DNA from 3 places in the Oceanimonas doudoroffii genome. Region 1 is predicted to be linked to each of the others. Evidence: predicted binding sites of a transcription regulator. Region 1 holds the regulator's gene; each other region holds the start of a gene.
What was found. Region 1 encodes sigma-54, which starts transcription at its own class of promoters, with help from an activator protein. Its sites were predicted from a motif close to TGGCACNGTTTTNGCTT; they were not measured.

Region 1 (8,084 bases):
ATCACCAGGCCAATTTCCCAGCTGCCTTTCCATAGCGCCACTACCACGGATATCGCCACCGCCCACAGCATGCCGTTAAGCAGACCCACCAACGCCTCCTTGGTCAGTAGCCAGCGGGCGTTGCTGTCGCCGATATGGCCCACCGCCATGCCTCGAATCACCAGCGCCAGGGTCTGGTTGCCGGCAATGCCGCCCATGGACGGCACTATGGTCATCAGAATGGCCAGGGTAGCCAGCTGGGACAGGGTTTCCTCAAACATGTTGGATACGCTGGCGGCCACCAGCGCCGAGCCCAGGTTGATGGTCAGCCAGAAGGAGCGGCGGCGCGCGCTGGTGAGCACGGGGGCAAAGGTGTCCTCGTCGTCGTCCATCTTGGCCATACCCATCATGGAGTGCTCGCCTTCTTCTCGAATGATGTCGACCACGTCGTCGATGGTGATGCGCCCGAGTAGCAGGTTGTTTTCATCCACCACCGGTGCCGACAGCCAGTCATGGCGCTCAAACAGGTTGGCCACCTCGGTGTCGGTCATGGTCAGGGGAATGGCTTCCACCGAGGTGTCCATGGCCTCGGCCACCGTGGTGGTGGGAGACTGTACCACCAGGCTGGCGAGGGAAATGTCTCCCAGCAAACGGTTATGCGGATCCACCACATAGAGGGTGTCGGTGCCTTCCGGCAGCTCGCTGTGCAGGCGCAGGTAGCGCAGCACCACGTCTATGGTGACATCGGGGCGCAGGCTGATGAATTCGGTGTTCATCAGCGAGCCGGCGGTGTCTTCCGGATAGGACAGCGCCAGCTCGGCACGCTGGCGATCCTGCTCGTCCATTTCGGTGAGCACCTGGTTGAACAGCTGCTCGGGCAGATCCCGCAGTACATAGGCCAGATCGTCCGACTCCATGTCCTCCAGGGCGATGGCCAGCTTTTCCGGCTCCATCAGCCGAATGATGCCGTCGCGCACCTCTTCCGACAGCTCTTCCAGGATCTCGCCGTAATCGTCCGGATCGATCAGCTGCCAGAGTACCTTTCGGCTGGGAGCGGGTGAAGATTCCAGCAACCAGGCCACGTCCCCCGGGCGCATCTGCTGCAGCATGCGGCGCACGTGCACAAACATGCCGCTGTTGAGGGCCTGGGTGACCGCCTCGAGGTGGTCCGTGGTGCCGGTTTGATCGGTGGACTCTGTCATGGGGCGGATCCGTCGGGTTATTCCGACTCGTTAAAGCGATCCGCCACCAGCCGGGCCACGGCATTCATGGCGGCTTCCGCTTCCGGGCCCTCGGCCACCACGCGAATGGCGTGTCCCTGGGCCGTTTCCAGCATCAGCAGGCCCATGACGCTGTTGGCGGGGGCCTCTTTCTGCTGGTTGCACACGGTGACTTCGGCGTCGAATTGCTGGGTCAGCTGCACCAGCTGAATGGCGGCCCGGGCGTGCAGCCCTAGCTTGTTGACGATTTGCAGGTCGCGTTCAATTTTCGGCATTGCGCTTTTCCAGAGTACGGTGACGTAGCTGCACGCTTTTGCCCATCTGGCCAAAGACCCGGGCCAGCTGTTCGGCGATGAAGACCGAACGGTGCTGACCGCCGGTGCAGCCGATGGCCACGGTGACATAGCTGCGGTTATTGCGTTCCAGGTGGGGCATCCAGGTGATCAGCAGGTTTTCCAGCTGCCACAGGTATTTCATCACCTCGGGCTGGCTGCTCAGGTAATCGGCCACCGGCTGATCCTGGCCGGTAAAGGGGCGCAGTTCGGCAATCCAGTGGGGGTTGGGCAGAAAACGGGCGTCAAACACGAAGTCGGCGTCCTTGGAAACGCCGTATTTGTAGCCAAAGGACTCGAACACCCAGTTCAATTCCTTTTCTTTCTTGCCGAGGATGCGTTCGCGAATGATTTCGCTGAGATCGTGAATGCTTAAGGACGAGGTATCGATGCGCAGGTCCGCGTCCGACGACAGTGGCGCCAGCAGATGAGTTTCTTCGCGAATGGCCTCGTCCAGGGTCAGGCTGTGGCGGGACAGCGGATGCAGCCGGCGAGTGTCCCCAAAGCGGCGGATCAGCACCGAATTGTCGGCGTCGATAAAGATGCTGGAAGGCTGAACGTCATCCATGGCTCGCACCTCGGCCAGAAAGGCTTCCAGCTGCTCGGCACTGTCGGGCAGGTTGCGTACGTCTATGCTTACCGCCACCGCTCCGGGTTTGTCCCGGCGCAGCCGCACCAGCTCCGGCAGCAGCGCCACCGGCAGGTTGTCGACGCAGTAATGGCCGAGATCTTCAAGTACCCGCAAGGCCACGGTTTTGCCCGAACCGGAACGGCCACTGACGATCACCAGCTGCATCTTGCTATCCTCAGGCTGAAATCATGATTTGATAGAGTTCCTCATCGCTGCCGGCCTGACGTAATTGCCGGCACACCTGCTTGTTACTCAGTTTCTCGGCGATCAGCGACAGGGTCTTGAGGTGTTGCTTGCATTCCTGCTCCGGTACCAGCAGGGCAAACACCAAGCCCACCGGCTGGTTGTCGATGGCGTCGAACTCCACCGGCTCGGCAAAGGTAAGCAGTACGGCAGTCGCCTTGTTGTCATCGCTGATCCGGCCGTGAGGAATGGCGATGCCATTGCCGATGCCGGTACTGCCCATTTTCTCTCGGGCCAGCAGACAGTCAAAAAGCGGCTGGCTGCCGATATTGAGATGTTCGGCAGCCAGCTCGCTGATAATTTCCAGAGCACGTTTTTTGCTCGTGCAGGGGACTGCACTGCGGGTGCAGCCCCTGCTGAGTATGTCGGCGACTTCCATGGTTATTTTTGCTTGAGTTTTTCTTTGTGTTTGATGATTTGACGATCCAGCTTGTCGATGAGGCTGTCGATGGCCGCATACATGTTTTCATGCTGGGAGTTGGCAAACAGCTCGCCGCCGGTGACGTTCAGCTTGGCTTCGGCGATTTGCTGCATTTTTTCCACATTAAGGATGACGTGCGCATTGGTGATGTGATCGAAATGGCGTTCCAGCCGGGTAAACTTGCTGTTCACATAATCACGCAGGGCATCGGTGATCTCGACATGGTGTCCGGTCAGATTTATTTGCATAACGTCTTCCTTCTGTCGTTGCCTTTAAACCAGGCGTTTGCGCTGATTGGAAGGGGGAATGGCCAGTGACTCCCTGTACTTGGCGATGGTTCGCCTGGCCACCTTGATCCCCTGGTCGGCCAGCAGCTGGGCAATTTTGCTGTCGCTCAGCGGCTTGGCCGGGTTTTCGGCCCCGACCAGCTTCTTGATCAGGGCGCGAATTGCCGTGGACGAACACTCACCCCCGTCGTCGGTGCCCACATGACTGAAGAAGAAATACTTGAGTTCAAACACGCCACGGGGGCTGTGCATGAACTTCTGTGTGGTCACCCGGGAGATGGTGGATTCGTGCATCTCCACCGCTTCCGCCACATGGTTCAGCACCATGGGCTTCATGGCCTCTTCTCCATATTCAAAGAATGCCTGTTGTTGTTCAACAATACAATTGGCAACCTTGAGCAGCGTCTCATTTCGGCTTTCAAGGCTCTTGAGAAACCACTTGGCGTCCTGCAGGTGATTGCGAATAAACTGGCCGTCCTCGCTGTTGCGGGGCTTGCTGGCCAGGGCCGCGTAGGTCTGGTTGAGCCGTATCTTGGGCATGGCCTCTGGGTTGAGTTCCACCACCCAGACCCCGCTGCGCTTGGTGACCACCACATCGGGAATGACGTATTCGGAGTTACCCTGAATAATGCTGCTGCCGGGGCGGGGCTCCAGTTGCTGAATCAGCGCCAGCACTTCCCGGAGCTCGTCTTCCTTGAGCTTGGTCTTGCGCTGCAGGCTGCGGTAGTCACGGTTGCCGAGCAGGTCCATGTGCTGGGCCAGCAAGGCGCGGGCTTCACTCAGCCAGGGTGTGTCGGGCGGATACTGCTCCAGCTGAATGCACAGGCACTCCTGCACGCTGCGGGCGGCCACGCCGATGGGGTCGAAGTGCTGAATACGCTTGAGCACTGCTTCCACTTCGTCGGCCTCGATACCGAGCTCCCGGGCCGATACCGCTTCCAGCAGATCGTCGATACCGGCGGTGAGGTAGCCGGCGTCGTCGACGGCATCGATTATGGCCATGGCGATGGCCTGATCGGTGTCACTGAAAGGGGTCAGATTCATCTGCCAGATCAGGTAGTCCTGCAGGCTCTCGGTGGTTTCACCCTGGTAAACGCTGTCTTCCAGCCCTTCCGGCAGGCCGGCGCCGCCGCTGACCGGAGAGGCGGTGTAAACCTCCTCCCAGCTGGTGTCCATGGGCAAGTCTTCGGACAGCTGGTTGCGCTCCATGGCGGTGTCGGCGGCCATCTGCTCTTCGTTGCGGTTGTCGGCCACCTTGACGCTGTCGGCTTCCTCCTGCTCCAGCAGGGGGTTGCTGTCCAGCGCCTGCTGAATTTCCTGCTGCAGCTCCATGCTGGACAGCTGCAACAGGCGAATGGCCTGCTGCAGCTGGGGCGTCATGGTCAGCTGCTGGCCCAGACGTAACTGAAGAGTCGGCTTCATGTATGCAAACGTCCTTCCATATCAACCGCGGGTTGCGGTGCCTTCAGAGGCTGAATTGTTCGCCGAGATAAACCTTTTTGACCTGCTCGTTGGCGAGGATTTCCGTCGGTGTGCCGGCGGCGATGCGGTGCCCATGACTGACAATATAGGCCTTTTCGCACACGTCCAGGGTCTCGCGCACATTGTGATCGGTGATCAGTACGCCCAGTCCTCTGTCCCTGAGGTGCAGAATGATTTTCTTGATGTCTATCACCGAAATGGGATCCACACCGGCAAAGGGTTCGTCGAGCAGAATAAAGCGCGGATCCGCCGCCAGCGCCCGGGCGATCTCAACCCGCCGCCGTTCGCCGCCGGACAGACTCATTCCCAGGCTGTCGCGAATATGGGTAATGTTGAATTCTTCCAGCAGCTGTTCCATTTTCTCGCTGCGGCCGTCGGCATTCAGATCCTTGCGGGTCTGCAGCACCGCCATCAGGTTGTCGGCCACGCTCAGGCGGCGAAAAATCGAGGCCTCCTGGGGCAGGTAGCCAATGCCGGAGCGGGCGCGCACGTGCATGGGCTCGTGACTGATATCCTGGCCGTCGATGGTGATGCTGCCGGCGTCCCGCTGGACCAGGCCCACAATCATGTAAAAGGAGGTGGTCTTGCCGGCACCGTTGGGGCCGAGCAGACCCACGATCTGACCGGTGTTAACGGTCAGGCTGACGTCGGCCACCACTTTGCGGCCCTTGTAGCTTTTCTGCAGGCCGCGCGCTTTCAGTATCGCCATGCTCAGTTCTTGTCCTGCTCGTCGAAATTCTGCACCTGCTCGGGCAGGAAGATGGTGGTGACCCTGTCCTTGCCGCCCTGGCTTTCGGCCTCCATCTGCTCCTTGTCGATAAAGTAGCGAATACGGTAGCCGGTGACGATGTTGTCATCCTGCTTGAGCTTGGCGTCCCGAATCAGGGTGATGGTGCGGGCGCGCATGTCGTAGTGAATTTCCCGCGCCTCGGCATGCACCGGCTTGCCGTTGTTGAGGATCTGCTCGTAGGTGGCCGGACTGCCCTTGGCAGTCATCGACTGCAGGCCCTGTTCATTGCGGATCACCACCAGCTGGTCGGCGCGCACGTCTATGCTGCCCTGCTTGACCACTACCTTGTCGATAAAGGTGACCTTGTCATCGGCCAGCTCTACCAGTTGACGGCCCGCGTCTATGGTCACCGGCTGGCGAAAGTCGCTGTCCCTGGCCTGGGCCTGACCCAGGCCGAGCAGGCCGCCAAGACTAAGGATTGAAATAAGTTGCCCGGGTTTCATTCAGTAATTCCACCGTTTGTTGATCAAGCTCGCCCAGCACACCCAGCCCCTCGGCCTGGTATTGCGGACTTTGCAGCCGCACCTGCCGGTTGGAGCGCAGCTGGTTATTGATAAAGTCCAGTTCCAGATATTCGGTGGTCAGGGTTTCCACCAGGGCATCCGGTTGCAGCCCATTGCCCACGACATTGCCGGTCAGCACGGCATTGTCGCCGGTATTGATGGTGCCGTCATCACCGCGGAGCCGCCACTGGGGCTGGCCATCGGGGGAATAGAGCAAGATAACAGGTTTTTTCATCAGGGTCATGGACAGGGGCTCGTAGTACTCGGCGTACTCCGCCTGCATGCCCCGGTAGGGCAGCCCCAGCCGGTTGTACTGCACGCTGGCCAGGTTGGTGGCGACGAAATCGGGCTGGTAATCCTGCGGGTTTACCGGCGCTTCGGTATCGTTGCGAAACCACTGCCAGCTGGCCAGCGCAATGATGAACAGGGCGCCAAACAGCCAGGTCTGGCGGCTCATACGCTCATGCCCTCGGCCTGCTCCAGCCGGCCGCGGGCCGCCAGCAGCAGATCGCACAGTTCGCGCACCGCACCCCGGCCACCGGCGGTGCGGGTCGTGTAGTCGGCCCGCTGCAGCACCAGCGGGTGGGCATCGGCCACCGCTACCCCCAGGCCGCAGTCCTGCATCACCGGCAGATCCACCACGTCGTCGCCGATATAGGCCACCTGTTCGGGGGTGAGTTCCAGGCGCTCAAGCAGCTCGCCGTAACTGTGCATCTTGTCACTCTGGCCCTGATAGACATGGCGCACGCTCAGTGAAGCCATGCGTTCACTGACGATGCGCGAGCTGCGCCCGGTGATCACCGCCACTTCGATGCCGGCATTGAGCAATGCCTTGATGCCAAAGCCGTCCCGCGTGGAAAAGCCCTTGTATTCCTCGCCGTCGTTACCGAGGTAGATCATGCCATCGGACAAGACGCCGTCCACGTCACAAATCAGCAGGCGAATGTCTTTCAGCCGGCGCCAGACGTCCTTGGTCACGGCGCCATAGAGGGTTTGTACCGTCATCAGATCACTCCCGCGCGTAGTAAATCGTGCATGTTAAAGGCCCCGATCGGGCGCTGGTCATCATCCAGCACCAGCAGGCCGCTGATTTTTTTCTCTTCCATCAGTTTGACCGCTTCCGCCGCCAGCATGCCGGCGGGCACAGTGGTGCAGCTGCGGGTCATGACCTGCGCGATGCGAGTGTTGTGCACGTCAACCTTGTGGTCCAGGGTGCGGCGCAGGTCTCCGTCAGTATAGATGCCGGCCAGCCGGCCTTCGCCATCGACCACGGCGGTAAAGCCCATGCCGCTGCGGCCGATCTCCAGCAGCGCCTCGATGATCAGGGTGTCGAGACCCACTCGGGGCACCCGCTCGTCCTTGTGCATGATATCGGCCACCCGCAGCAGCAGCCGCTTGCCCAGGGCGCCGCCCGGGTGGCTGAGGGCGAAGTCGTCGGCGGTAAAGCCGCGGGCCTCCAGCAGCGCCACCGCCAGGGCGTCACCCATGGCCAGGGTGGCGGTGGTGCTGGCGGTGGGGGCCAGTCCCAGCGGGCAGGCTTCCTGCTCGACCCGAGTGCACAGGTGCACATCCGCTTCCCGGGCCATGGTGGACTCGGGCTTGCCGGTCATGCACACCAGCTTCATGCCCCGGCGCTTGAGCACCGGCAGCAGGGCGATGATTTCCTCGCTTTCACCGGAGTTGGACAGGGCCAGCACCAGGTCCCGGCTGTCGATCATGCCCAGGTCGCCGTGACTGGCTTCGCCCGGGTGCACAAAAAACGCCGGGGTGCCGGTGCTGGCCAGGGTGGCGGCAATCTTGTGGGCGATATGGCCGGACTTGCCCATGCCGGTCACGATGACCTTGCCCTGGCAGTGAAACATCAGCCGGCAGGCATGGTTGAAGGATTCATCCAGATATTGATAAAGGCCGTCGATGGCCGCCTTTTCAATATCGAGAACGCGTTGGGCGGTGCTACGATAATCAAATTCTGCTGACATGGGGTTCTCCGCTTCAGGGGCGGCGCCATTATAGAAAAGCCCGCGCCGAGAAGCGACCGGCATGATGCCTGCAGGGGCAGGATTTGGGTGGACAGGGGGTGGCGCAAATTCACCGTCATGCGGTTGCCGATATTCGGCCGAACCCATACAATCCTTTCTTTTTTACGGGGAAGCGAGTGTGAGCCAGAGCCTTGTCGAGATACGGGATCTTTGCTTC
Region 2 (8,084 bases), on a different contig from region 1:
CGGCAATGCCGCTGATCACCGACAGAATCGATTCTATATTGCGGCTGAGCTGGGCCAGCTCGTTGACGGAGGCCATGGTATCGTCCATGTCGGCGGCCAGGCGGGCAATGGCCTGGGTCGAACGGGACACCACCAGCACGCCCTGTTCGGTTTCCTGGTTGGCGGCGTTGGCGGCCTCGGCGGCATTCTGAGCGTGGCGGGCCACGTCGTTGGCGGTGGCGGCCATTTCATGCATGGCGGTAGCCAGCTGATCCAGCTCCTGCAATTGCAGTTGCAGCTGTTGTTCGGCCTGCTCCGACTGTACCGAGGTTTCGGCGATGCGTGACTTCAGGGTATGGGCACTGCTCATCACATTGCCGATCAACTGCTGCAGGTGGGCCAGAAAACCGTTGAACTCGCCGGCAACCAGGGCGAATTCGTCTTTTCTGACGATGGGCAGGCGCCGGGTCAGGTCGCCTTCGCCGCTGTTGATGTCGGCCAGGGAGCGGTGCAGGCCACCCAGCGGCTTGAGCTGGCTGGTCATCAACAGCACCAGGATCACCAGGCTGACGGCAACGCCTATGGCGGCGATGAGCAGGGACTGCCATTGCAGCCTGTCGGCCCGCGCCATGACAATGCTTTCGTCCAGGGCTACGCCGATATACCAGTTTGCACCCTGCAGGCCCTCAAGGGGAGTAAAGGTCACCCAGTGGGAGGCGTCATTGAGAGCATGGGTGCTGAGTTCGGCGCTGATCTCGGGCGTGCTGCCGTCAAACAGATCGCTCAGCGGACGGCCGTTGAGGGCGGTGTTGGGGTGGGAGATGATGTTGCCGGCCCGGGTCACCAGAAAGGCGTGGCCGGCGCCGTTGAAATCGATCACGTTAATCGCATCGGCAATGGATTTCAGGCTAAGATCGCCGCCAAAGGCTCCCAGAAAACGGCCGTTATCGGTAATTTTGGCTACCGCGGAAATCAGAATGTCACCGGTGCTGGCGTCGGCATAGGGCTCGGTGAGCGAGGCTCTGGAGGCGTTTCGGGCCACGGTGTACCAGGGGCGCTGGCGGGCGTCCCAGCCGGCAGGGTTCCACTCTGGGGTGTTGGAAATGGCCCGTCCTGCTTCGCTTTCCAGGCCGCCGAAAATCAGCATGAATTCTTCCCTGAGCAGCGGCAGATCAAAGGTGTGCTGCACTTGCTCACGGCTGAAGTTGCCGTTGATTTGTTGTGCCGCCATGTCGATCAGACCCAGCTTGCCGTTCAGCCAGTTTTCTATCTGGTGCGCCAGGGTGGAGCTGGTTTCATGAACGGTGGCGGCGGTTTGCTGGCGCAGGCTGTCCCGCACCTGCGAAAGTTGCAACCAGGACAACAAACCAACGGTGATCAGCAATACGGCGGCAGCGGTGAGCCCCACCTTGTGAGTCAGCTTCATACAACATTTCCCTGTTTTTGTGGCTCGAAGAAAACGACCGAGGTCGTATTGAACGGCGGCCCTGAGCCAAACTCAACGGTTGTTTTTCATTGTTTGCGCAAGCGCACAATTTTTTAACATGGCGGGAGTGACGGCAGCAGAAACTGGTATTTTTTTCGCCTTTTCGTGTTTGTCCTCTTGCCTGCCGACCGATTTCGATTTATTCATATCGCCCTTTTTTTCCAGCCTGGGAGTTTCCACCGGCACGTCGCGTCGGGCAGTCGACCCGTTCGCCAGTTTCTTTTCCGTTGTTCCCGTCACGGGGTCTTTCCCGTTTTTCATTGTTGCTGTTTTCGTCACTGTTTTGGTTTTGCCTGGAGGTAAGGCGTTAATGAGTGGTGGCAATCCCTGTTTGAATTGCGGTGCCTGCTGTGCGTTTTTTCGTGTGTCTTTTTACTGGGGAGAAGTGCACAGCGACTTTGCCGTGCCCGAGCCTCTGACCGAGCCGGTGTCTTTTACCCGTCTGGCCATGCGTGGCACCAACCAGCCATCGCCCCGTTGTGTGGCGCTGGAAGGGGAGGTGGGCGGCTGCGTGTCCTGCTCCATTTATGAAAATCGGCCCGGCCCCTGCCGGGATTTTGAGGCCTATGACGCCGAGGGCGCCTGCAACCGGGCCCGGGCCGCTCATGGCCTGCCCCCGCTGGAGGACAATCCGGTGGCGGCATAAGCAGGCGGCGCCAGACCTTGGAGGAAGCGACCGCGGTGGTGGCCACTCCCTCGTATCGCCAGTCATAAACAACCGGCCCAGGACGGTGCCGGGCCGGTTGTTCAGGGCACAAGGCCTGACGTGGTGTTAACGGTCGTCGGAGCTGGACTCAATGCGGTGAATGCTCAGATCCGCGCCGTTATATTCCTGCTCGGCATCCAGCCGCAATCCCACCAGAACCTTGATCAGGCCGTAGATGACAAGGCCTCCCAGCAGGGCAATGGCGACCCCCAGCAGTGAGCCCAGCAACTGGGACATCAGGCTGACGCCGCCCAGGCCACCCAGCGCCTCGCTGCCGAAAATGCCCGCGGCAATGCCGCCCCAGAGGCCACACAGCCCATGCAGGGGCCAGACCCCCAGCACGTCGTCGATTTTCCAGCGGTTCTGGGCCTGAGTGAAGGCCCAGACAAAGAGTACCCCGGCGACGCCACCCACCAGCAATGAACCAAGGGGATGCATGACATCGGATCCGGCGCAAACCGCCACCAGCCCGGCCAAGGGGCCGTTATGGATAAATCCGGGGTCGTTGCGGCCGGCGATCAGGGCGCTGATGATGCCACCGACCATGGCCATCAGGCTGTTGACCGCCACCAGTCCGGAAATGCCATCCAGCGTTTGGGCCGACATAACATTAAAGCCGAACCAGCCGATGCAAAGAATCCAGGCGCCAAGGCCGAGAAAGGGAATATTGGAGGGCGGAAAGGCCACCAGCCGCCCGCCCTTGTAGCGCCCGTGGCGAATGCCCAGCAAAAGCACCGCCACCAGCGCCAGCCAGCCTCCGACGCCATGCACCACAACAGAGCCGGCAAAATCGTGAAAGGGTGCACCAAACCGGTCTTCCAGCCAGTCCTGAATGCCATGGTTACCGTTCCAGGCAATGCCTTCAAACAGCGGGTAGACCAGTCCCACCACCAGCGCCGAGGCGATCAGGAAGGGCCAGAAACGTCCGCGCTCGGCGATGCCGCCGGAGATGATGGCTGGAATGGCGGCGGCAAAGGTCATCAGGAAAAAGAATTTGACCAGCTCATAACCGTGGTTCTGGGACAGCACGGCGGCACTGTCATAAAAGGTGACGCCGTAGGCCAGCCAGTAGCCGACGAACAGATAGGCCAGGGCCGAAAAGCCAAAATCGCTCATGATTTTGGCCAGGGCATTGACCTGGTTCTTGCGCCTGACGGTGCCCACCTCCAGAAAGGCAAACCCGGCATGCATGGCAAACACCAGTATGGCCCCCAGCAGGATGAACATTGTATTGGCACTTTGCGACAGCTCGCCGATAGCGCTGCTGATTGATTCCACGCGATTTCCTCCGTAACGGTGACCGGTGCCCCAGATAGGGTCGCCTGCACCGAAATGCAGCATGATTTACCTTAGCACCCGCCACCTGATTATGACGTTGCCCGCTTTGGTGCGGCGTGAGACGGGGTTGCACCAAAGCGGATCCTGTTAGTGCGAGTATCGAGGCAAAATTTGTGCCAATGGGGCTGCCACTGCCGGCTCACCGAAGTCGGCGGCGTGCTGGTAATCGCGGGGTTTCGGCGGCCATGCGCGCGGCCTGTGGCAGCACCGGCGCCATGGAGAGGGCGCGAAGGAACGCAGTAAGCGACGGAAAATGCTGGTGTTTTGAGGGGTGTCCGGTAGTCTTTAGGCAGAACACAAGGAGCCTGGTTATGGAAAAACTCTCTGCCCTCGAGCAACGCGTGATTGGCTGCCTGATTGAAAAGCAGGTGTCCACCCCCGATGTCTATCCGCTTACCCTCAATTCACTGGTTAACGCCTGCAACCAGAAAAGCAACCGGGATCCGGTGATGAGCCTCGCCGAGCGCGACGTGCAGTCGGTGCTCAACACGCTGGGGGCCCGTCGTCTGGTGAACAACGTGGCCGGTTTTAACGCCCGTGCCGCCAAGTATCAGCATCGCTTCTGCAACACCGAGTTTGGCGAGCTGCAATTCAGCGCCGGTGAGCTGGCCATTGTCTGCGAGCTGCTGCTGCGTGGCCCGCAAACCCCGGGGGAGCTGCGCAGCCGCTGCGCCCGCCTGCATCCGTTTGGCGATGTCAGTGAGGTGGACGACTGCCTGCACAGCCTGATGGAAAAGGGCCCCTTTGTGGTCAAGCTGGAGCGACAGCCCGGCAAGCGGGAATCGCGCTATGCCCACCTCTTTGGCGATGCCCCGGTGACCGAGCCATCGGCCCCGGTGGCGCCGGCAGGGGACGCTCAGGCCCGTATTGCCGAGCTGGAGGCGGAAGTGGCCCGGCTCAAGGCCCGCATTCGCGAGCTGGAAGGGGAGTGATGCCGTTCGCCACTTTCAGCCGGTGCCATCGAAAGCACGGCACGGGCGCAGTGGCAGCGAACGGAACTCGCATTTAACGTCGGCACTGGGTGCTCATCCTGGCATTTATCGGCCATAGTGGTAGGAGCGATAATGGCGGTGGGAGCCAGTGATGAATTCCCTGACAGATGCAGACGACAAGCAGGAAGTGGCGCGCCGGCTCAGCCTGGACGCCTTCTGGATGCCCTTTACCGGCAACCGGGCCTTCAAGGCCGCGCCCCGGCTGCTGGCCGGGGCGGACGGTGCCTATTTTACCGATGTGGACGGCCGCCGGCTGTTCGACAGCCTCTCCGGGCTGTGGTGCACCGGCCTGGGGCACAAACACCCGAAAATCATTGAAGCCATTCATCGTCAGCTGCATACCCTGGATTATGCCCCCGGGTTTCAGACCGGCCATCCCCTGGCCTTTGCGCTGGCCGAACGATTGGCGGCGCTGGCGCCCGCCGACCTTAACCGCGTGTTTTTTACCAACTCCGGCTCCGAGTGTGCCGACACCGCCCTGAAAATGGCCCGGGCCTACTGGCGTGCCCGCGGCAAGCCGGAAAAGACCCGGCTCATTGGTCGGGCCAGGGGGTATCACGGGGTGAACATGGGCGGCACCAGCCTGGGGGGAATCGGCGCCAATCGCAAGCACTACGGTCAGCTGGTGGACGCGGATCACCTGCCTCACACCTTGCTGGCGGAAAACGCCTTCAGCCGGGGCCAGCCCGAACAGGGCGCGGAGCTGGCCGAACATTTGCTACGGCTGATTGAGCTGCACGACGCCTCCAATATCGCGGCGGTGATCGTGGAGCCCATGTCCGGCTCGGCCGGTGTCATCGTGCCGCCGGTGGGCTATTTGCAGCGGTTGCGGGATATTTGCCATCGACACGATATTCTGCTGATTTTCGACGAGGTGATCACCGGCCTGGGCCGCATGGGCGAACTGTTCGGCGCCGATTTTTTCGGTGTGGTACCCGACATCATGAATCTGGCCAAGCAGCTCACCAACGGGGTGGTGCCCATGGGGGCGGTCATCGCCAGGGAGCATATTTATCAGGCCTTTATGGCGCAGCCGGGGCCGGACTACATGGTGGAGTTCCCCCATGGCTATACCTATTCCGGCCATCCCCTGGCCTGCGCCGCCGCCATGGCGTCGCTTGATATTCTCGTTGAAGAGGAAATGCCGGGCAGGGTGCGGGCGCTGATGCCGGTGTTCGCGGAGCAGATCCATCGGCTCAGAGGACTGCCCCATGTAGTGGACATTCGCAACTGCGGCCTGGCCGGAGCGGTGCAGCTGGCGTCATACCCGGGCGAGCCGGCGCGCCGGCCCATGGAGCTGGCCATTGCACTGTGGCAGGCGGGCTATTACGTGCGCTTTGGCGGAGACACCCTGCAGTTTGGCCCGCCCTTTATCTCCACTCCAAGCGAGGTTGAGCAGTTGTTTGGCGGCGTGGCGCGTGTGCTCGCCAACGCTTGAGCCTAGTGCCGTTCATGGATGTGAACGAGTGTGGTCGGTGCCCCTTTTATTGCCGGGCGCAAGCTGTCACAATATGCGCCTCTTGAGGGAGTAATCGTTCGGCAACCGCCGAAACGGCTGTCAACAATCTCTGAGCCAAAGGCTTATGGCAGTCGTGTCCTGACGGATTGATGAGACTCGAGACGCAACCATCCACCGGGCGGGAGATGGTGCGTCTTGGTTGTCGTGTCCCGCCCCAAGAGCGCTTATGAACATGTCTTGCCTGTCATTTCTTCTGTCTGCCCCTGTTCATGGGGGTAAATCACCATGCTGATGTCTGTTGCTGCCATTTTGCTGGGCCTTGCGGTGCTGGTGTGGAGTGCCGATCGTTTCGTGGATGGCGCCTCTGCCACCGCCCGTCATGCGGGCATGCCCCCCTTGCTGATCGGCATGGTGATCGTGGGCTTTGGAACCTCGGCGCCGGAAATTGTGGTGTCTATTATCTCGGCGCTGGAAGGCAACCCCGGCCTGGCGCTGGGTAATGCCTATGGCTCCAACATCGCCAATATCGGGTTGATCCTGGGGATAACGGCGCTGATAAGCCCCATTGCCGTGCATTCCCAGGTGCTGCGCAAGGAACTGCCCATACTGCTGCTGATCACCCTGCTGTCCCTCAGCCTGTTGTGGAACGGCTGGCTGGCGCGGACCGATGCCATCATGCTGCTGGTGGTGTTTGTGCTGCTGATGGCCTGGAGCATTCGTCAGGGCCTGCGGGACGGTAATGACAGCATGGCCGCCGAGCAGGAAAGGGAGCTGGACGACAACCTGATGAGCCTGAAAAAGGCGCTGTTCTGGCTGCTGGCCGGCCTGGTGCTGCTGATCATCAGCTCGCGCATTCTGGTGTGGGGCGCAGTGAACGTGGCCCAGGCCTTTGGCGTGAGTGACTTGATTATTGGCCTGACCATTGTGGCCATCGGCACCTCGCTGCCGGAGCTGGCATCGTCCATTGCCGCCATTCGCAAAAACGAGCATGACCTGGCCCTGGGCAACGTGATTGGCTCCAACCTTTTCAACACCCTGGCGGTGGTGGGTCTGGCCGGCATTATTCACCCGCTGGAGGTGATGCCGGAGGTGCTCAGTCGCGACTTTATGGTGATGATAGTGCTGACCCTGTCGCTGTTTGTGCTGGGCTTTGGCTTCAAGGGTCGGCAGGGGCGTATCAACCGTTTTGAAGGCGCCTTTTTGCTGACGGTGTATGTGGCTTACACCGGCTGGCTGGCCGGCAATGTGATTGCCGCCGCTTAGATTACTCCAGGCGATGGAAAGGCAGGCGGGGTGAGGCACGCGACTCGCCTGCATTGGCGCCCGTAAGGGCGCTTTCTTCTTTGTGGGCCTTACACGAGGCTGCTTCGCCCCTCTACCTCATTCGCTTCAAACGCGACCGAGTCTATACTCACCCGCATAACCCCAATCTGGCGCGGGAGAACATCATGACCGGGCTTAAGACGCCGTGGGCCACCGCCGGCCTGCTTTTCATTCTGCTGGCACAGCCGGCGTCGGCAACACGGCTTTCCGTTGACGACAGCAATCCCAACACTCGGGGCTGGATGCAGGGCTTTCCACCGCCACCGGAAAAACGCCTGCGTGCCGCCGATGGTTCCTTTTTTGAATTTCCCGCCCTGCGTTACAGCGTGGCGCACATGCGTGAATTTATGCCCACGGTGGAAGTGTCTCGCGGCCTGGGAGCGCCCGTGCCGCTGAACTATCGCCTGGATCCGCTTATCGACAAGCTGCGCTTTCTGCCCTGGGGAAGCGAGCAGCCCATCACCTTTGCCGACGCCCTGACGCGCAATTACACCGATGGCCTGATCATTCTGCACCGGGGGGACGTGGTGTATGAACGCTATTTCGGGGCGTTGAAGGAAGACGGTCAGCACGCCGTGATGTCGGTGACCAAGTCGGTGACCGGCCTGCTGGCCGCGGTGCTGGTGGCCGAAGGCAGGCTGGATGCAACCAGAAAGGTAGCCGACTATGTGCCGGAGCTGGCGAGCTCTGCCTTTGGCGACGCCAGCGTGCGCCAGCTGATGGACATGACCACGGGACTGCAATACAGCGAAAACTATGCCGATCCGAATGCCGAGGTGTGGCAATTCTCCACCGCCGGCA
Region 3 (8,084 bases), on a different contig from region 1:
GCTTTCTGATCACCGTTCAGCAGGTGCTGATCGGCGCCGTTATTGGCCTGCTGTCCCAGTTCTTGCTGCAGACCTTCGTCACCGCCGGCCAGATTATTGCCATGCAGACCAGCCTGGGGTTTGCCTCTATGGTCGATCCCCTGAATGGTCAGTCGGCGCCGGTGGTGGGTCAGCTTTACCTGATGCTGGGCACCCTGCTGTTTCTCGGCCTTGATGGCCACCTGGTGATGATCGAGGCCATTGTGCTCAGCTTTACCTCAGTGCCGGTGGCCGTCAGTGGGCTGACGGTCGGCGACTGGCAGAACCTCGCCGGTTTGCTGACACTGTTGTTTCAGGCGGCGGTGGCCATGTCGCTGTCGGCCATCGTGGCCATGCTGCTGATCAACTTCAGTTTCGGGGTCATGACCCGGGCCGCCCCCCAGCTCAATATCTTCAGCGTGGGCTTTGCCATCAGCATGGTATGCGGCCTGTTTATCATGTGGCTGACCCTGGGCGGTTTTATGGATCATTTCGAAAATCAATGGCTGCGCATGCAGCAGGTGATGTGTGACACCCTGAGACTGACCTGCGAGGGAGGCTGACATGGCAGAGTCGGACGGCCAGGAAAGAACGGAACAGCCCACGGAGCAGCGCCTTCGGCAGGCGCGGGAAAAAGGCCAGATTCCCCGTTCCAAGGAGCTGGGCACGGCGGCGGTGCTGCTCAGTGCCGCCGCTGCCCTGCTGATGCTGGGGGATGCGCTCGGGGAGGCGTTGTCCATGGTGTTTGAGCAGAGTTTTCGGCTGGAACGAGCGGCCATTTTCGATCCGGCTACCATGATGCCGGCGCTGGCCGAGGCCATTGGCGGGCTGATGTGGCCGTTACTGGGCATGTTTGCCGTGGTGCTGGTGGCGGCCCTGGTGGGCAACAGCCTGCTGGGGGGCTTTAACTTCAGCACCCAGGCAATGATGCCAAAATTCAGTCGTCTCAGCCCGGTGAACGGCCTCAAGCGCATGTTTGGCGTGCAGGCGCTGGTCGAGCTGCTGAAGTCCATTGCCAAGGTGGTGTTTATTGCCACCATCGCGATCTGGCTGCTGTGGAGCCAGTTCGACCATATTCTGCGCCTCAGCGGTGAAACCCTGAACCTGGCCATGAAGGACGCCCTGGAGCTGTTGCTGTGGATGGGACTGGCACTGTGCCTGGCGTTGTTGCCCATCGTCGCCATCGATGTGCCCTTTCAGGTGTGGAACCACACTCGTCAGCTGAAAATGACGCTGCAGGAGGTCAAGGACGAATACAAGAACACCGAGGGCAAACCCGAGGTGAAAAGCCGTATTCGCCGGCTGCAGCAGGAAATGGCCAATCGCCGCATGATGGCCGAAGTGCCCACCGCCGACGTGGTGGTGGTCAACCCGACCCATTTCTCGGTGGCCCTGCGTTATGACAAGGACAAGCCCGGTGCGGCCCCCGTGGTGGTGGCCAAGGGGCTGGATGAAGTCGCCCTCAAGATTCGGGAAGTGGCCCGGGAGTATCAGGTGCCGGTGATTTCGTCGCCGGCCCTGGCCCGAGCGGTGTACTTCTCCACCAAGCTTGACCGGGAAATTCCCGATGGCCTGTTTGTGGCCGTGGCCCAGATCCTGGCCTATGTGTTCCAGCTTAACGCTTGGCGCAAGGGGCAGGGCAACAAGCCGGTACCGCTCAAGGACGATTTGCCCATCCCCGATGAGTACCGGGTATAAAGCACCGCAAGGCTGAAGCTATAAAGGAGCAAGCCACCTGTGGCTTCAGTCCATGACATCTCCCCCTCTGGCTGTTGATTTAAGTTGGTTTGTTTTTTGCATGTCAACCACCATGATTTTTGAACGTCAGCGAGTGTCATGGAGTTAAGGGCGAGGCTTTCACAGGCAAAACAGTGGTCCAAGTGGGTCAACAAGGGCATGGGTACGCCGCTGCTGGTGCTGGCGGCGCTCGCCATGGTGGTGTTGCCCATTCCGGCCCTGATGCTGGATGTGCTGTTTTCCTTCAATATCTCCCTGGCCCTGGTGGTACTGCTGGTGGCGGTTTACACCCAGCGTCCCCTCGACTTTGCCGCCTTTCCCACCGTGCTGCTGGTGGCCACCCTGCTCAGGCTGGCACTGAACGTGGCGTCCACTCGCGTGGTGCTGCTGGAAGGTCACCAGGGCGGCAATGCCGCCGGTAACGTGATCGAGGCCTTTGGCTCCGTGGTGATCGGCGGCAACTATGCGGTCGGCCTTATCGTCTTTCTGATCCTGATGATCATCAACTTCGCGGTGGTGACCAAGGGCGCCGGACGTATTTCCGAAGTGAGTGCCCGTTTTACCCTGGATGCCATGCCCGGCAAACAGATGGCCATCGATGCCGATCTCAACGCCGGCCTGATCAATCAGGATGAAGCCCGTACCCGCCGGGAAGAGGTCACGCGAGAAGCGGACTTCTACGGCTCCATGGACGGTGCGTCAAAATTCGTTAAGGGGGATGCCATTGCCGGCATCATGATCCTCTTTATCAATATCATCGGCGGTTTCATTATCGGCATGGCCCAGCACCAGCTGTCCTTTGGCGATGCCGCCCGGGTTTATACCCTGCTCACCATAGGTGATGGCCTGGTGGCGCAGATCCCCTCGTTGCTGTTGTCCATTGCCGCCGCCATTATCGTGACGCGGCAAAACACGCGGGAAGACATGGGCCAGGCCATGCTGGGTCAGCTTTTTGACAACCCGCGCTCCCTTGCCATCGCCGCCGGCATTCTGATCGCCATGGGGCTGGTGCCGGGCATGCCCCATTTTGCCTTCTTATTGCTGGGTGGGTTGTCTGCCTTTGGTGCCTGGTGGATGCACAAGCGCCAGGGCGAGCGTGCACAGCAACAGCAGGAAGCCGCGGCCCAGCCGCCGGCGGTGGCCGGCGGCAGCGAAAGCCGCGAGTTGAGCTGGGACGACGTGGTGCAGGTGGATACCATCGGCCTGGAAGTGGGCTACCGGCTGATCAGCCTGGTGGATGTGTCCCAGGGCGGCGAGCTGCTCAGTCGTATCAAGGGGGTACGCAAGAAGTTGTCCCAGGAGTTGGGCTTTCTCATTCCCGCCGTGCACATTCGCGACAACCTGGAGCTGGGCCCCAACCAGTATCAGATCACCCTGATGGGGGTCAGCTCGGGGCTCGCCGACATCTATCCCGAGCGGGAGCTGGCCATCAACCCGGGCCAGGTGTTCGGCCCTCTACAGGGCATTGATACTCGGGATCCGGCCTTTGGCCTGGAAGCCACCTGGATTGCCCGGGATCAGATAGAGCACGCCCAGAGCCTGGGTTACACCGTGGTGGATGCCGCGACCGTGGTGGCGACCCATCTCAGCCAGCTACTCACCAACAGCGCCGCCGTGCTGCTGGGTCATGAAGAAGTGCAGAACCTGATCGATCAGATAGGCCGCAGTCAGCCCAAGCTGGTGGAAGGCCTGGTGCCCAATACCCTGAGCCTGGCCCTGGTCACCAAGGTGCTGCAGAGCCTGCTGAACGAAGGCGTGTCCATTCGTGACATGCGCACCATACTGCAGACCCTGACCGAGTACGCCCCCAAGAGTCAGGATCCGGAAGTGCTGACCGCCGCCTGCCGAATCGCCCTGCGGCGGTTCCTGGTGCAGGAGATTGCCGGCACCGAGCGGGAGCTGCCGGTCATCACCCTGGCGCCAGAGTTGGAACAAATTTTGCAGAACTCTTTGCAGGCCGGTGGCGCGCAAGGGAGCGGCATAGAGCCGGGACTGGCGGAGCGCATGCAGCAGTCCCTGTCCCAGGCCGCCACCAATCAGGAGCTGGAAGGTCAGCCGGCGATATTGCTGACCTCGGGCATGTTGCGTACCACCCTGGCGCGCTTTGTGAAACATACCATTCCCAGTCTGCGGGTGCTGTCTTATCAGGAAGTGCCGGACGATCGTCAGATCCGCATCGTAGCCTCGGTCGGACAGCAGTAGCGGGGGGAGACTGAATGAAGATTAAACGGTTTTTTGCCAAGGACATGCGGGCCGCCCTGGCCGAAGTCAAGGAAGTGCTCGGGCCCGATGCGGTGATCATGTCCAACAAGAAGGTCTCGGGCGGCATTGAAATCGTCGCCGCCGTGGATGACGACGACGGAGCGCCGGTGGACAGCTCCCCCCGCGCCTTGTCCGACGACAATGTCAGAATTTCGTCGCAGGCCCGTCAGTTTGTACCGCCGCTCAGTGGTCAGCAGCAGGCCGACTCCCTGCAGGCCCTGCTCAGCCGGGGCAAACGCGACCCTTCCCCCAAAACCCTGGCCGAGCAGGTGGACTGGGGCCAGCCCGAGAAGCGCCGGGAGCCGGTGCTCAACCAGCCGTCGTCACTGTTTGCCGGCGGCGGCAAGGGCAGCCGTGACAGCCGGCAAAAGGAAAGTTCCAAAGACAAGGAACTGAACGCCATGCGCCAGGAAATTGCCAGCATTCGCCGGCTGCTGGAGCACCAGGTGTCGGGGCTGATGTGGCAGGAAGTGGAGCGGCGCGAGCCGGTGCGGGCCATGGTGATCAAGCAGCTCAGGCAGCTGGGCTTCAGCGACGGCTTTGCCGACATGCTGGCCATGCGGGTACACGAAAGTGCCGCCCCCCACGAGGCCTGGACCCAGATTGAAGCGGCGCTTAACGAGCTGCTGGTGACCGGCGAAGACGAAATCATGCGCCAGGGCGGTGCCGTGGCCCTGCTCGGTCCCACCGGGGTGGGCAAAACCACCACCATCGCCAAACTGGCGGCGCGGTTTGCCGCCCGTCACGGTGCCGATCAGCTGGCGTTGATCACCACGGATCACTATCGCATCGGCGCCCATGAGCAGCTGCAGACCTATGGCCGAATCATGGGTGTGGCGGTCAAGCAGGCGCGCACCTACGAAGAGTTGGCTCAGGCCCTGTATCAGCTGCGTCATCGCCGTCTAGTGCTGATTGACACCGCCGGCATGGGCCAGCGGGACATGCGCCTCAACGAGCAACTCGACACCCTGGTGGGGGATCGCCAGATTCGTATTCGTAATTACCTGGTGCTGCCGGCCACCGCCCAGCGCCGGGTGCTGCAGGAGGCGGTGGAGCATTTTCGCCGCATTCCCCTGGCCGGCTGCATTATGACCAAGCTGGACGAAAGCCTGTCGCTGGGCGACGTGCTCGACATCAGCATTCAGAACAGCCTGCCCATCAGTTATGTCACCGACGGTCAGCGGGTGCCGGAAGACCTGCGTCTGGCCAAGGCCGAGGAGCTGGTTCGCCAGGCCCTGGGCCGAGTGGAACAGCAGCAGGAAGAGCCCTACTACTGGGCCGCTTCCGACGCAGACGATGAGGATGCGCGTTTCTATGACTAATTGGTTTCAGGACCAGGCAAGCGGACTGCGGCTTATGAGCAAAATGAACAGAGTGCAGGTGATCGCCGTCACCGGGGGCAAGGGCGGGGTGGGCAAGACCAATATCACCCTCAATCTGGCCTCGGCCATGGCGGCACAGGGCAAGCGGGTAATGGTGCTGGATGCGGATCTGGGGCTGGCCAACGTGGATGTGCTGCTGGGCATTCGCGTGCGGCGCAACCTGTCCCATGTGTTGCGGGGAGAGTGCAGCCTCGACGACATCATGGTGGAAGGCCCACAGGGCATTCGCATTATTCCCGCCACCTCCGGCAACCAGTCGATGACCGAGCTGTCACCCCTGGAGCATGTCAGCCTGATTCGGGCCTTCAGCGAGATGCGCACCCCGGTGGATGTGCTGCTGGTGGACACCGCCGCCGGCATTTCCGACATGGTGCTCAGTTTTTCCCGGGCGTCCCAGGAAGTGCTGGTGGTGGTGTGCGACGAGCCCACCTCGATCACCGACGCCTATGCGCTGATCAAGCTGCTGTCCCGGGAGCACGGTGTCTTCCGTTTCAAGATTGTGGCCAACATGGTGCGCAGCCAGCGAGAAGGCATGGAGCTGTTCGCCAAGCTGACCCGGGTTACCGACAAGTTTCTCGACGCCTCCCTGGAACTGGTGTCCTGCATTCCCTTTGACGGTAACCTGCGCATGGCGGTGCGGCGCCAGACCCTGGTGGTGAATCAGTACCCCAAGGCGCCGTCGTCCATTGCCATTCGTGCCCTGGCCACCAAGGCCCTGACCTGGCCCACACCGCACCGGGCCCAGGGACACCTGCAATTTTTTGTAGAGAGACTGCTCGCCAATCCGGTGGCTGAGCAGGATGCCCGTGGTGATTAAGGCGCAGGCCTACGCCCGGCACAACAGCCAGGGCCTGGTGGAGCGGCACGCTGCCTTGGTGCGGCGCATTGCCCAGCATTTGCTGGCGCGCCTGCCCGACAGCGTTCAGCTCGACGATCTGGTGCAGTCGGGTATGGTGGGGCTGCTGGAGGCGGCGAAAAGCTTTGATGCGTCCAAGGGCGCCAGTTTTGAGACCTTTGCCGGCATTCGCATTCGTGGCGCCATGCTGGATGAAATTCGCCGGGGCGACTGGGTGCCGCGTTCGGTGCACCGCAACGGTCGCCAGATTGCCGAGGCCATGCATGCCATTCAGCGCCGTGAGGGCCGCCCGGCCCAGGATCGGGAAGTCGCCGACGAGCTGGGGGTGTCGCTGACCCAGTATCACACCATGCTGGCCGACGTTAATCACGGCAAGCTGCTGGAAATGGATGAATTTGAGCAGGGAGTGGAATACCAGGCCGATCCGGCCGTACATACCGGCAGCCCCTTTGCCGGTATGGCCAGAGACCGGTTTCAGCGGGCCCTCGCCGACGGCATTAAAACACTGCCGGAGCGGGAAGCCCTGGTGCTGTCGCTTTATTACGATGAAGAACTGAACTTGCGGGAAATCGGGGAGATCCTGTCGGTTTCCGAGTCGAGGGTGAGCCAGATCCACAGTCAGGCCATGCTGCGGCTTCGTTCCCGTTTAAAAGATTGGCAACAATGACATTTTTCGCGGCTTTCGGCGTAAAAACCTGATATTCGGCTCAAGAAGCCGGCGCGGCTGCCGATTTAACCCGGTGGCACGTTTTCATGGTCAGCGCTGATTGGCTCAGCGGACAGGAGGAATCGGTTGGACAAAAACATGAAAATCCTCATCGTGGATGATTTTTCCACCATGCGCAGGATTATAAAAAATTTGCTCAGGGATCTGGGCTTTAACAATACCCACGAGGCGGACGACGGCACCACGGCCTTGCCCATGCTCAAGAGTGGGGATTTTGACTTTGTGGTGACCGACTGGAACATGCCCGGCATGCAGGGCATTGATCTGCTCAGGGCCATTCGCGCCGACGACAAGCTCAGACACCTGCCGGTGCTGATGGTGACCGCCGAAGCCAAGCGCGAGCAAATCATCACCGCCGCGCAGGCCGGCGTGAACGGTTACGTAGTCAAGCCCTTTACCGCCGCCACTCTCAAGGAAAAACTCGAGAAGGTTTTTGAGCGCATCGGATAAGGGCATTGCCATGACACAACAACAAGGACTCATCAGTCTGGAGCAGGCCAGAGAGCTGGTGGCGCTGCTGGAGCGGGGCGATCAGGCCGGCGCCGACCGGCTGATGACCGATGTCTGCATGCCGCACGCAGATGCGCTGCTGGACCAGGTGGGCCAGCTGACCCGTCAGCTGCACGACGCCCTGAAGGAGTTTCGTACCGATCCTCGGTTGCCGGAGCTGGCGCAGACCGATATTCCCGATGCTCGGGAACGGCTCAACTATGTCATCGACATGACCGACAAGGCGGCCAATCGTACCATGGATGCGGTTGAGGCCAGTCTGCCCATTGCAGACCGGCTTAACGATCGTATTCAGCAGGTGATGCCGGGCTGGCGCGGGCTGATGCAACGGCAGTTGGAACTCAACAAGTTCAAGGAACTTTGCCATCAACTGGACGACTTTCTCCAGGATTCCGAGCAGGATGCCGACAGGCTGCGCCAGTTGCTTACCGAGATCCTGATGGCCCAGGATTACCAGGATCTCACCGGTCAGGTGATTCGCCGAGTGATCAAGCTGGTGCAGGAAGTGGAAGCCAAGCTGGTGGAAATTTTGTCGGTGTTTGGTCGCCTGCCCGGTGTCGAGCCCGCCACCGTCACCGGCAGCGCCTCGGCC

Region 2: B6S08_RS10700 (ammonium transporter) is a predicted target of sigma-54. The motif match lies at 3,612-3,628, and genes of this name have one in related genera.
Region 3: flhA (flagellar biosynthesis protein FlhA) is a predicted target of sigma-54. The motif match lies at 1,802-1,818, and genes of this name have one in related genera.

The regions. Positions count from the first base shown of each region.
Region 1 is NZ_NBIM01000005.1:142,819-150,902, reverse strand. It holds gene mgtE (magnesium transporter) at 1-1,181, opposite strand, end outside; gene B6S08_RS14125 (HPr family phosphocarrier protein) at 1,199-1,474, opposite strand; gene rapZ (RNase adapter RapZ) at 1,461-2,327, opposite strand; gene ptsN (PTS IIA-like nitrogen regulatory protein PtsN) at 2,338-2,784, opposite strand; gene hpf (ribosome hibernation promoting factor) at 2,787-3,074, opposite strand; gene B6S08_RS14105 (RNA polymerase factor sigma-54) at 3,099-4,535, opposite strand; gene lptB (LPS export ABC transporter ATP-binding protein) at 4,579-5,304, opposite strand; gene lptA (lipopolysaccharide transport periplasmic protein LptA) at 5,307-5,828, opposite strand; gene lptC (LPS export ABC transporter periplasmic protein LptC) at 5,797-6,345, opposite strand; gene kdsC (3-deoxy-manno-octulosonate-8-phosphatase KdsC) at 6,342-6,896, opposite strand; gene B6S08_RS14080 (KpsF/GutQ family sugar-phosphate isomerase) at 6,893-7,867, opposite strand; gene mlaF (phospholipid ABC transporter ATP-binding protein MlaF) at 8,046-8,084, shown strand, end outside.
Region 2 is NZ_NBIM01000002.1:229,079-237,162, forward strand. It holds gene B6S08_RS10685 (methyl-accepting chemotaxis protein) at 1-1,405, opposite strand, end outside; gene B6S08_RS10690 (hypothetical protein) at 1,478-1,726, opposite strand; gene B6S08_RS10695 (YkgJ family cysteine cluster protein) at 1,776-2,111, shown strand; gene B6S08_RS10700 (ammonium transporter) at 2,238-3,449, opposite strand; gene B6S08_RS10705 (YceH family protein) at 3,821-4,441, shown strand; gene aptA (omega-aminotransferase AptA) at 4,593-5,939, shown strand; gene B6S08_RS10715 (calcium/sodium antiporter) at 6,246-7,223, shown strand; gene B6S08_RS10720 (serine hydrolase domain-containing protein) at 7,409-8,084, shown strand, end outside.
Region 3 is NZ_NBIM01000001.1:1,514,586-1,522,669, reverse strand. It holds gene fliR (flagellar biosynthetic protein FliR) at 1-581, shown strand, start outside; gene flhB (flagellar biosynthesis protein FlhB) at 583-1,716, shown strand; gene flhA (flagellar biosynthesis protein FlhA) at 1,855-3,957, shown strand; gene flhF (flagellar biosynthesis GTPase FlhF) at 3,972-5,339, shown strand; gene B6S08_RS07035 (MinD/ParA family ATP-binding protein) at 5,332-6,216, shown strand; gene B6S08_RS07030 (RNA polymerase sigma factor FliA) at 6,209-6,922, shown strand; gene cheY (chemotaxis response regulator CheY) at 7,061-7,432, shown strand; gene B6S08_RS07020 (protein phosphatase CheZ) at 7,443-8,084, shown strand, end outside.